DNA from 2 places in the Dorea sp. AM58-8 genome. Region 2 is predicted to be linked to the other one. Evidence: riboswitches for the same ligand, from Rfam matches in the RefSeq annotation. Region 2 holds a riboswitch; the other holds the start of a gene.
The links. Region 2 has a riboswitch for cyclic di-GMP ahead of DXA18_RS07585 (substrate-binding periplasmic protein). Riboswitches for the same ligand answer to the same signal wherever they lie in the genome.
Positions count from the first base shown of each region.

Region 1: another riboswitch for cyclic di-GMP. It lies ahead of DXA18_RS14335 (transporter substrate-binding domain-containing protein); the one in region 2 lies ahead of DXA18_RS07585 (substrate-binding periplasmic protein).

Region 1 covers NZ_QSDM01000030.1:8,534-12,975, reverse strand. Annotated here, with positions in the region: gene DXA18_RS14340 (ATP-binding protein) at 1-1,512, shown strand, start outside; cyclic di-GMP riboswitch class I at 1,527-1,602, shown strand; gene DXA18_RS14335 (transporter substrate-binding domain-containing protein) at 1,690-4,442, shown strand, end outside.
Region 2 covers NZ_QSDM01000008.1:29,705-34,146, reverse strand. Annotated here, with positions in the region: gene DXA18_RS07590 (ATP-binding response regulator) at 1-850, opposite strand, end outside; gene DXA18_RS07585 (substrate-binding periplasmic protein) at 834-1,649, opposite strand; cyclic di-GMP riboswitch class I at 1,730-1,805, opposite strand; gene DXA18_RS07580 (TMEM165/GDT1 family protein) at 1,864-2,574, opposite strand; gene DXA18_RS07575 (DNA-3-methyladenine glycosylase family protein) at 2,879-3,538, opposite strand; gene DXA18_RS07565 (hypothetical protein) at 3,672-4,442, opposite strand, start outside.

The DNA.
Region 1 (4,442 bases), on a different contig from region 2:
TTAAAAACAAAGAAGATCGAACTTGTCAAAAGATCCAGGAAGAGAGATTTGGATATTAAAGATAATAGCGCAGATTGGGATCCTCAGTTCAAGATTATCGAAGATATTATAGCAGAACCGTTTGTACAGAAGTATATAGATTTTTTTGATATAGAAACCATGGCGGCGCGTCTTCATAATAAAGAATCTATGTCTTCTGAATTCAAAAAGAAGGATGGCTCATGGTTTCTTTCTATGGTTGTTCCGCAGAGTTATGATAACAATGGAAATGTTACATCCGTGCTGTTTGCAAATCGAGATGTGACAGATGAAAAACTGCGGGAATTAAAACAGGAGGAAGAATTGCGGGAAGCAAAATTAAAAGCAGAATGTGCAAATAAAGCAAAATCGTCATTTCTGTATAATATGTCTCATGATATCAGAACTCCTATGAATGCAATCATTGGCTATGCAGAACTGGCGTCCAGACATTTGCAGGAAACAGATAAACTTGGCAGATATCTTGAAGAAATTCAAATATGCGGAAAAGAACTTTTGTCGATGCTTGGTAATGTTTTGGATCTTGCAAGAATTGAAAATAATAAGGTTGAAATGGAATACACGGTTTCAAATGTCCATGAGTGCGTTGAAAATTGTGTCATTATGTTCCAACAACAGGCGGAAAGTAAAAATCAGACGCTCGCTTTGACAGAACAAATCATGTATCCGTATGTATATATGGATGCACCGCACCTGTCAGAGATCTGTTTCAACATTATAAGTAATGCTGTAAAGTATACAAATACAGGAGGCAAGATTACCTGTAACGTTGTACAGGAATCCTGTGAAAAAGAAGATTGGTGTAATATGATCATCACCATTACCGATAATGGAATTGGTATGTCTGAAGAATTCCAAAAGCACATTTTTGAAGACTTTGAAAGAGAACGTAACTCTACATACAGTCATATTGAGGGCAGCGGCATCGGAATGGGCATTACGAAAAAGCTTGTAGAACTCATGGATGGCACAATAGAAGTGAAAAGTAAGCAGGGGAAAGGTTCCACATTTACAGTAACTATTCCTTGCAGAAAAGCGTCAGGAGCCGATTCTCTGGTGAAGAAAAATAGTAATCTGTGCGAGAAAAGCTGCTTGAACGGTGTTCGAATCTTATTAGTCGAAGATAATGAGATCAATTCAGAAATTGCAAGAGAACTATTGACGGAAGAAGGATGTGTAGTTGAGACTGCAGATGATGGTGTTGCATGCATTGATATGATTGAAAAGGCTGATGCTGATTATTACAAGATGATTCTTATGGATATTCAGATGCCGGTTATGAATGGATATGACGCTACATCGATCATCCGAAAGATGAAGGATACGAAAAAAGCCAGTATCCCAATTATTGCGATAACTGCCAATGCTTTCGCAGAAGATACACAAAAGGTTCTTTCTGTTGGAATGAATGCTCATGTTGCAAAACCTGTTGATATGAACATTCTTGTGCCAACAATGATGAAATATCTATAATATGATACAAAGAAAGGATTCATCGGCAAATCAGTCGAAAGGCTGAGACGCAAAGCTATAGGGTCTGTAAAATGACAGCCAGCTGCAATGCTTAAGATGCATTGTCTGAAAAGGCAGTGCATTTTTTCTTTAGATTTGTGTCGTGTAGTAACCTGGTAATTTGTGGAGAAAAGAAAAATGGACAAAAGCAGAAAAAAATCAGCCGTACTATTTGTATGTATATTGGTAGTTTTTGGAATATGGATGATGTTGTCAGTACACTGCCTGGCTGCTGAAAAGAATAATGATGAAGCGCAGACAACGGAACAGAAGATTATCCGTGTCGGTTCATTTGAGGATACCTTCAATTATGCCGATAAAAACGGTGTAAGACGAGGATATGGTTACGAACTCATGCAGGCTTTGGCAGGCTATACCGGATGGGAATTTGAGTACGTGAAATGTGACTGGTCCAACTGCTTTGATAAGCTTGAAAACGGTGAGATTGATGTCATGGGAGACATCTCTTATACTGATGAACGTGCTCAAAAGATGTTTTTTTCGGATGAACCGATGGGTGAGGAAAAATATATTCTTTATGCTGATTTGTCAAATATAGATATTGGAACGTCTGATTTCAAGTTTATGGATGGGAAACGTGTAGGTGTGCTCATGGGCACAGAACCAGAAATCATGCTGACAGAATGGGAAGACAAGAATGGCATACAGACAGAACATGTAAATGTGGATAATAATGATGATGTCGAAAAGAAATTAGCGAATCATGAGATCGACTGTTTTGTATCTTTGGAGGAATCTATCTGGTCTGAACAGGGAATATCATCTGTTACTACCATTGGTAAGTCAGGCATATATTTTGCAATAAATAAAGAGCGCAGTGACATCAAGACGGAGCTGGATTATGCTATGCGTCAGCTGGAACAAGATAGTCCTTTTTTTAAGGCAGACCTGTATAAGAAGTATTTTACGCTTGATTATAACCAGAGCCTTACAGGCGGAGAAAAGGCATGGCTGGAAGAACATGGTGATATCCGTATAGGATTTATGAACAATGATCCGGCAATCTTTTCCATGGACGAAGAAACTGGACAACTTACGGGTATGTTATCAGAATATTTCTCCTATGCCAAAGACTGTCTGGGAAATCAGACACTGAAATTTAATATCCAGGAATATGATAATTACGATGAAATGCTTCAGGCACTGCAGGATCATGAAATTGACATGATTTTTTATGTCGGCAAAAATCCTGATCTTGCAGAAAAGAAAGGATATACATTTACGAACACAGCCTGGACCTACAGCCTGATGGCGGTAACTGATGACGAAAAATTTGATGAGAATAAGGTGTATACTGTAGCTGTGCCAAAGGAAAAATATGCCTTAAAACAGCATATTGCTTTTAGTTATCCCCAATGGAAGCTTGTAGATTGTGATTCGCTTGAGGATGCTGCAGATATGGTCATTCATGAAAAAGCAGATTGTTTCCTCATGGGAGCAAGTCAGGCGATGATATATGATAACAATCGAGATTTCAAGAGTGTTCCACTTACAAAAACAATGGAAGCGTGCTTTGCAGTAAGCGGTGGAGAGGGGACTCTTTTATCGATATTGAATAAAACCTTAAAGGCCATGCCATCTGACATGCTTACAAGTGCACTTGCTATTTATGACAGCACAGCAGATAAAGTAACATTTTTGGACTTTGTAAAAGACAATGTGCTTGCTTTTTTTGTTACGGCAGGATTCTTTGTACTCAGCATCATTGGTATTATCCTTGTACTTTTACGGAAGGCGAGAAAAGCGGAAGCTGTCGCAAAGCTTGCAGCAAATGATACACAAAAGCTAAATGACAAGTTGGAGATCGCTCTGAAAAAAGCGGAGGAGGCGAGTCTGGCAAAGACCCGTTTCCTTAACAATATGTCCCATGACATCCGTACTCCTATGAATGTAATTCTGGGCTATGCACAGCTTATGGAGAATGAACTAAATGGAAAAGAAATGCCTGAAACTTTAGTACATTTGGAAAAACTGCAACAGTCTGGAGAGCTTCTTCTGTCAATCATAAATAATGTACTGGATATAGCCCAGATTGAGAGCGGAAGGATGGAACTTGATGAGAATTACTGCCAGATTGAAGATGTCTGGAAATCCTTGCTTGCTGTGTTTGATGTGAAAGCAAGGAAAAAGAATATTACGCTTCATTACGCGATGAATGTAGAGCATGAGCATGTACTGACAGATACTACAAAGGTAAAAGAAATATTTGTCAACATCCTGAGCAATGCCATGAAATACACTCCATCCGGTGGTTCTGTTATGGTAGATGTAGCTGAATTACCTTGCGATGAACCTGGATACATGATAGAAAAGATCCGGGTGAGCGATAGCGGAATTGGTATGAGTCCGGAGTATATGACTAATATTTTCGAGGCATTTACACGTGAGCGGAATACTACAAAGAGCAAAATTGCAGGAACCGGACTTGGAATGTCAATCGTCAAGAAATATGTTGATCTGTTGGGAGGAACAATAAATGTAGAGAGTGAACTTGGAAAAGGCAGCACCTTTACAGTTACATTAAAGCACAGGATAGCAGATGAAAGCTATTATGTAAAAAAACACGTTGAAAGCTCAGAGACAGGAAGTGAAATCCTTGAAGGCAGGAATATCCTTCTGGCAGAGGACAATGATTTGAATGCAGAGATTGCAGGGGCGATACTTAAGCATGCCGGCCTTAAGATAGATCGTGTGGAGGATGGCATTCAGTGTGTAAACAGGATAATGGAAATGCCGGTTGGAACATATGATATGATCCTCATGGATATCCAGATGCCTAAAATGGACGGTTATAAAGCAACGCAGGCAATCAGACGCCTGCCAGATAGAGATAAAGCATGTATACCGATCGTTGCAATGACAGCAAATGC
Region 2 (4,442 bases):
CTTCCGTATCCGGAAGATACGCATAGATATAGTAATCCCGCTGCTTCAACATAATTCCATAACATCCGGTTCCTTCATTCTTCAAATGGAAAATATGCTGACTGTCTGTGTGATTTTTCATTGCCTGGACAACCTCGTTATCAGCAGTATCCTGCCCCAGCAGGCTCTCATTGTTGCTGGCAACGACTGTTCCTTTGTCTGCAACAATAATCGTTCCATCTTTCTGGGTACTATAACCACTTAGGAGATTTTGTATCGTCAGCGTATAGTTTCTGGCAAATTCGGGTGATGTGTAATAGTAGGTTGCAACGATACCTGGCGCATCTTTTCTGGCACAGGCTGCAATGTCGATATGTGATCCGTCTTTCCTGTCAAATCGTTCTGAATAAGATCTTTCTTCATATCCGGCAAAATCCATGATAATGTCTTTCTGCAGATACTCCGCAATCTCATTGGTCATAGACTCATCCACGCTGTATTCACAGACTGTTTTCCCCTCTGCATCCAGTACAAGGATACCATCCACCCAGAGAGTCTGAAGATTTTCTTTCAGGAACTCCTGACTTAGCTGACCGCCGTTTTCTGTTTCCATGTCGATATTCGTACTCATCTGTCTGGCACTTTCGATTGCACGGAGGAGACTTTTAGATTCCGAAGATTCATTGTAATGGGTGTAGGTTGAGCACTGCACTTTCACATAATTCACAATCTCCACCATTCTTTTCTCTGCTTCTGATTTCTCTGCATGGAAGAAATAAAACAGAGAAACTGCTGCCACACAGATTCCAAGCAAAATGCCAACTATTATAATCCGTTTTCCTTTTGCTTTTCTTTTAATATCCAAGATCATCCACCTCCAGATACTTTTCCGGATCATCCAGATATTTTCCAACAATTTTCAGAGTCGTGCCATCCTGACGCATTTCCTCCAGCGTCTGTTCCATCTGCTCACATATTCCTCTGTCATCATTTTTCGCAAAAGCAACACCTATTCCGGTGATCATCAGAGGTTCTTCCAGGATACGGAAGCTTGCATCATAATCTTTCATATACTGGACGATAGATTCCTCATGTGCGGCTACTGCATCCACATATCCTTTTCCCAGAAACGTATAGATCAGTTCCCTGTGTCCAAGACTGATCAGATTTTCCAGTTTTGGAATTCTTTCATCCGTCCGGTTCAAAAAGATGCTTTCTGGTTTGGTTGTAGACTGGACAGCCAGATTCTTTCCCTCCAGATCACTCAGTTTATAGATATCACTGCTCGCATTTACAGCAACCACCTGACGACTTGCAATGTATGGTCCTGCCCAGCGGTAATCATCAAGGCGCCCCTCCATGGAAAAGCAACCCATGATACAGTCAATCTCCCCACTCTCTACCAGTTCTTTTTTCTCTTCCCAGTCAATCTGGACAACATCCACCTGATAACCCATTCTTTTGAAAGCTTCTGTAGCAAGTTCTACATCTATTCCCGTCGGTACACCATTTTCATTCAGGTAATTGTATGGTGGATAGTTATCGCTGCCGATGGTAATGACAGGCTTTTCTGTTTCTTTTTTACCGCTGTCTGTGTTTTTACACCCTGACAGGGTGACTACTAAAATTCCCACAAGCAAAATGCCTGCAATCACTCTTTTTTCTTTTATTTTCTTTCTTTTATCCATATGATTCTTTCTTATATTTTTAAAATAAAAAACACTATCTCAAATAGACAGTGTACATCGTTTCATGCAACTGGCTGCCATTTTACAGGCCCTCTAGCTTTGCGTCACAGGCTTTCGTCTGCTTTGCTCAAAAATATTTCTTTCATTAATAGTATCATTCTGCTATTACTCTGTCAATTCCTGTGATTCAGATGATTCATTTCAATCTCCGATACCAGGAGTTCTTCTTCTCTCTTTTCATGAAGAGACAGACACACACGATAACAAATACAACCGTTACGGCTATCAGTGCCGGCCACACCGGCAACGGACAGACCTCTGCACTTATAAGCTTAAGTCCCTGATAAAGAGTGAACACGCCGAATACGGAGAATATCACAACTGCAAGTGTATTCAGCAATCCATCCGGGGTCTTACTCTTTAGCAGATAACCGAATAACATGCCAAGAATATCTGCCGCAAACAGTCCCAGAGAACAGGCGATCCACACAATAACTGCAGCACTCATCCCTTCATTAGCACCAAATGTAATCGCCGTAAGCTGTGTCTTATCTCCAAGTTCTGCTACAAAAAATGTACAGAACACTGCAAGCGGAGCAAACCTAATCTTTGTTTTGCCGCCCTCTTCCTCTTCCTCTTCATCTTCATCGTCACCGGCAATCGTTGATGCTGCAAAATAAAGAAATGCGAATGCCGCGATCATCTTAATGAGCCAATCAGGAATAAATTTGCTGACAAGTCCGCCCGCAAGAACAGCCAGTCCATTCAACACAAGGATTGCCACAGCAGTTCCTGCTATAATGTCTCTTAACTTATATTTGGACGTAAGAGCAATAAGCATGAGCTGGGTTTTATCTCCCATCTCTGCAATAAATTCCGTAAAAAATACCTTTAAAAATAACAACATTTCCTGATTTCTCCTTTATCTTGTTATGATGTAAAACGCGTATCCCATATAAAATGATGTTAGGAGCAAAAGCCCGCTGTGCAAAAAAACAGACTCATGTATATCAATTATCAGTCGATGTATCATACATAAACTGTTCATCAATATACATGAGTCTCATTATTTAAGATTTGCCAGATTATATCGTGTCATATAATCAGAATGTTGACAAACCACACTTTCGCGCTAACTACTCCCTCATGGAATATGAAATTACTTAATAAAGATTATCAAATAGATGCAGTCTTGTCAATCAGAAAACCGGTTATTTCTCTATTTCCTTTTTCTTCATCTTTGGTTTATAATCTTTCATTCCCGGAATTGCACCGCCCGACACTGCCCAAAGGTAAAGGCTTGCCACGCTGCAATATGGACTGAAACGGCGACGGTATCTTTCAAATAGTTTCCGGTCAATTTTCCTGTGATGATAGACCATACGCAGTCCACGCTGAATTGCAAGATCATCATAGCTGAAAATATCTGGACGCTGCATACAAAACAGTAAGATCATCTCCGCCGTCCAGACTCCGATACCTTTCAGACTGCTCAATTCCCGGATGGCATCCTCATCGGACATCTGCCACACTGCATCCAGATCAACTGTGCCATCGTGAACTTTTCTTGCGAAATCCGAGATATACTCTGCTTTACGGAACGTCATCCCAAAAGACTGCAGCCTGGAAATGTCCGCAGAAAGTATCGTTTCCGCATTAATCTCACCCAGCGTTTCCTGCATCCGCTTCCAGATTGTTGCCTGTGCCTTTGTAGAAATCTGCTGTCCAATAATATGATGTACAACTGAAGAAAACAAGTCAGCATCTACTTCTCGTTGTATCAATCCAACCTGGTCAATAACTTCCGCAAGCCTTTTATCTTTACTTCGAAGATATGAAATTTCTTTTTCTCCATATTCAAAAATTTTCATTTGTGTTCTCCTTATATTCCCTTAAATATTCTTCTGCGTTATTACAGATCTTGTCAAATACATTGATACACATATACTTTTCATTATCTTTACTTTGCTTTCTTTCAACAAGTTCTTTGTTTTCCAATTTTTTCTAAAACAAATCCAGCATATTATCCAGATATATCTTCTCTCTGACCTGAAGCTGATATTCCGGCCTGGTCATATAATACAATAAAAATTCCAGAATCAGTGCACTTCCCAGACTCCGACCCTCAATCTTAAAATTAGAGAATCCCATTGGCAGATATATATGTTGAATATCCCGGATACCGATAAATCCCGAATTTGTCATGGCTTTCGAGAACAGATATCCATGCTCAGAATCCGGTGCAGTACAATGAAAATCTCCTTGTTCTTCTCCCAGATTCCTACGGCTGACTGTTTCATAACAATATTTTCTGTCCTTACATCCAAACCAACAACATTCATTACAAAGAAATTCAATTTTATCTTTTTGCTCCACGGACAGCATATCTAATCTGTCAAATGCTTTATTCAGTCGAAAATCCGGTACAACATACCGAAACTCATCCCGATTAATCTCATCCTGCAATTGTCCGAACTCTGTCAGCACCTTCGTTGTCGAAGACACCAGATAAAGATTCGGATAATTTGCTTGCAAATACTCTGCCAGCAAATCTGAGTGAACAATCACACCATTCTTCACTTCCCCACTATTCTCAAACATTGCACAGAGCATATTGCATTTCTTATCTGAAAGATGCTCTTTCTTCAGTAACGAATTGCTGAACGTCAGTCTGGCAGAGACTTCATATTCTCGCATCAGTTCCAGTACTGCCTGTGGAGCACATTCTCCAAATCCTGCACGACCTCCGCCCCACAGGCAGTCCGCCGGAGCACC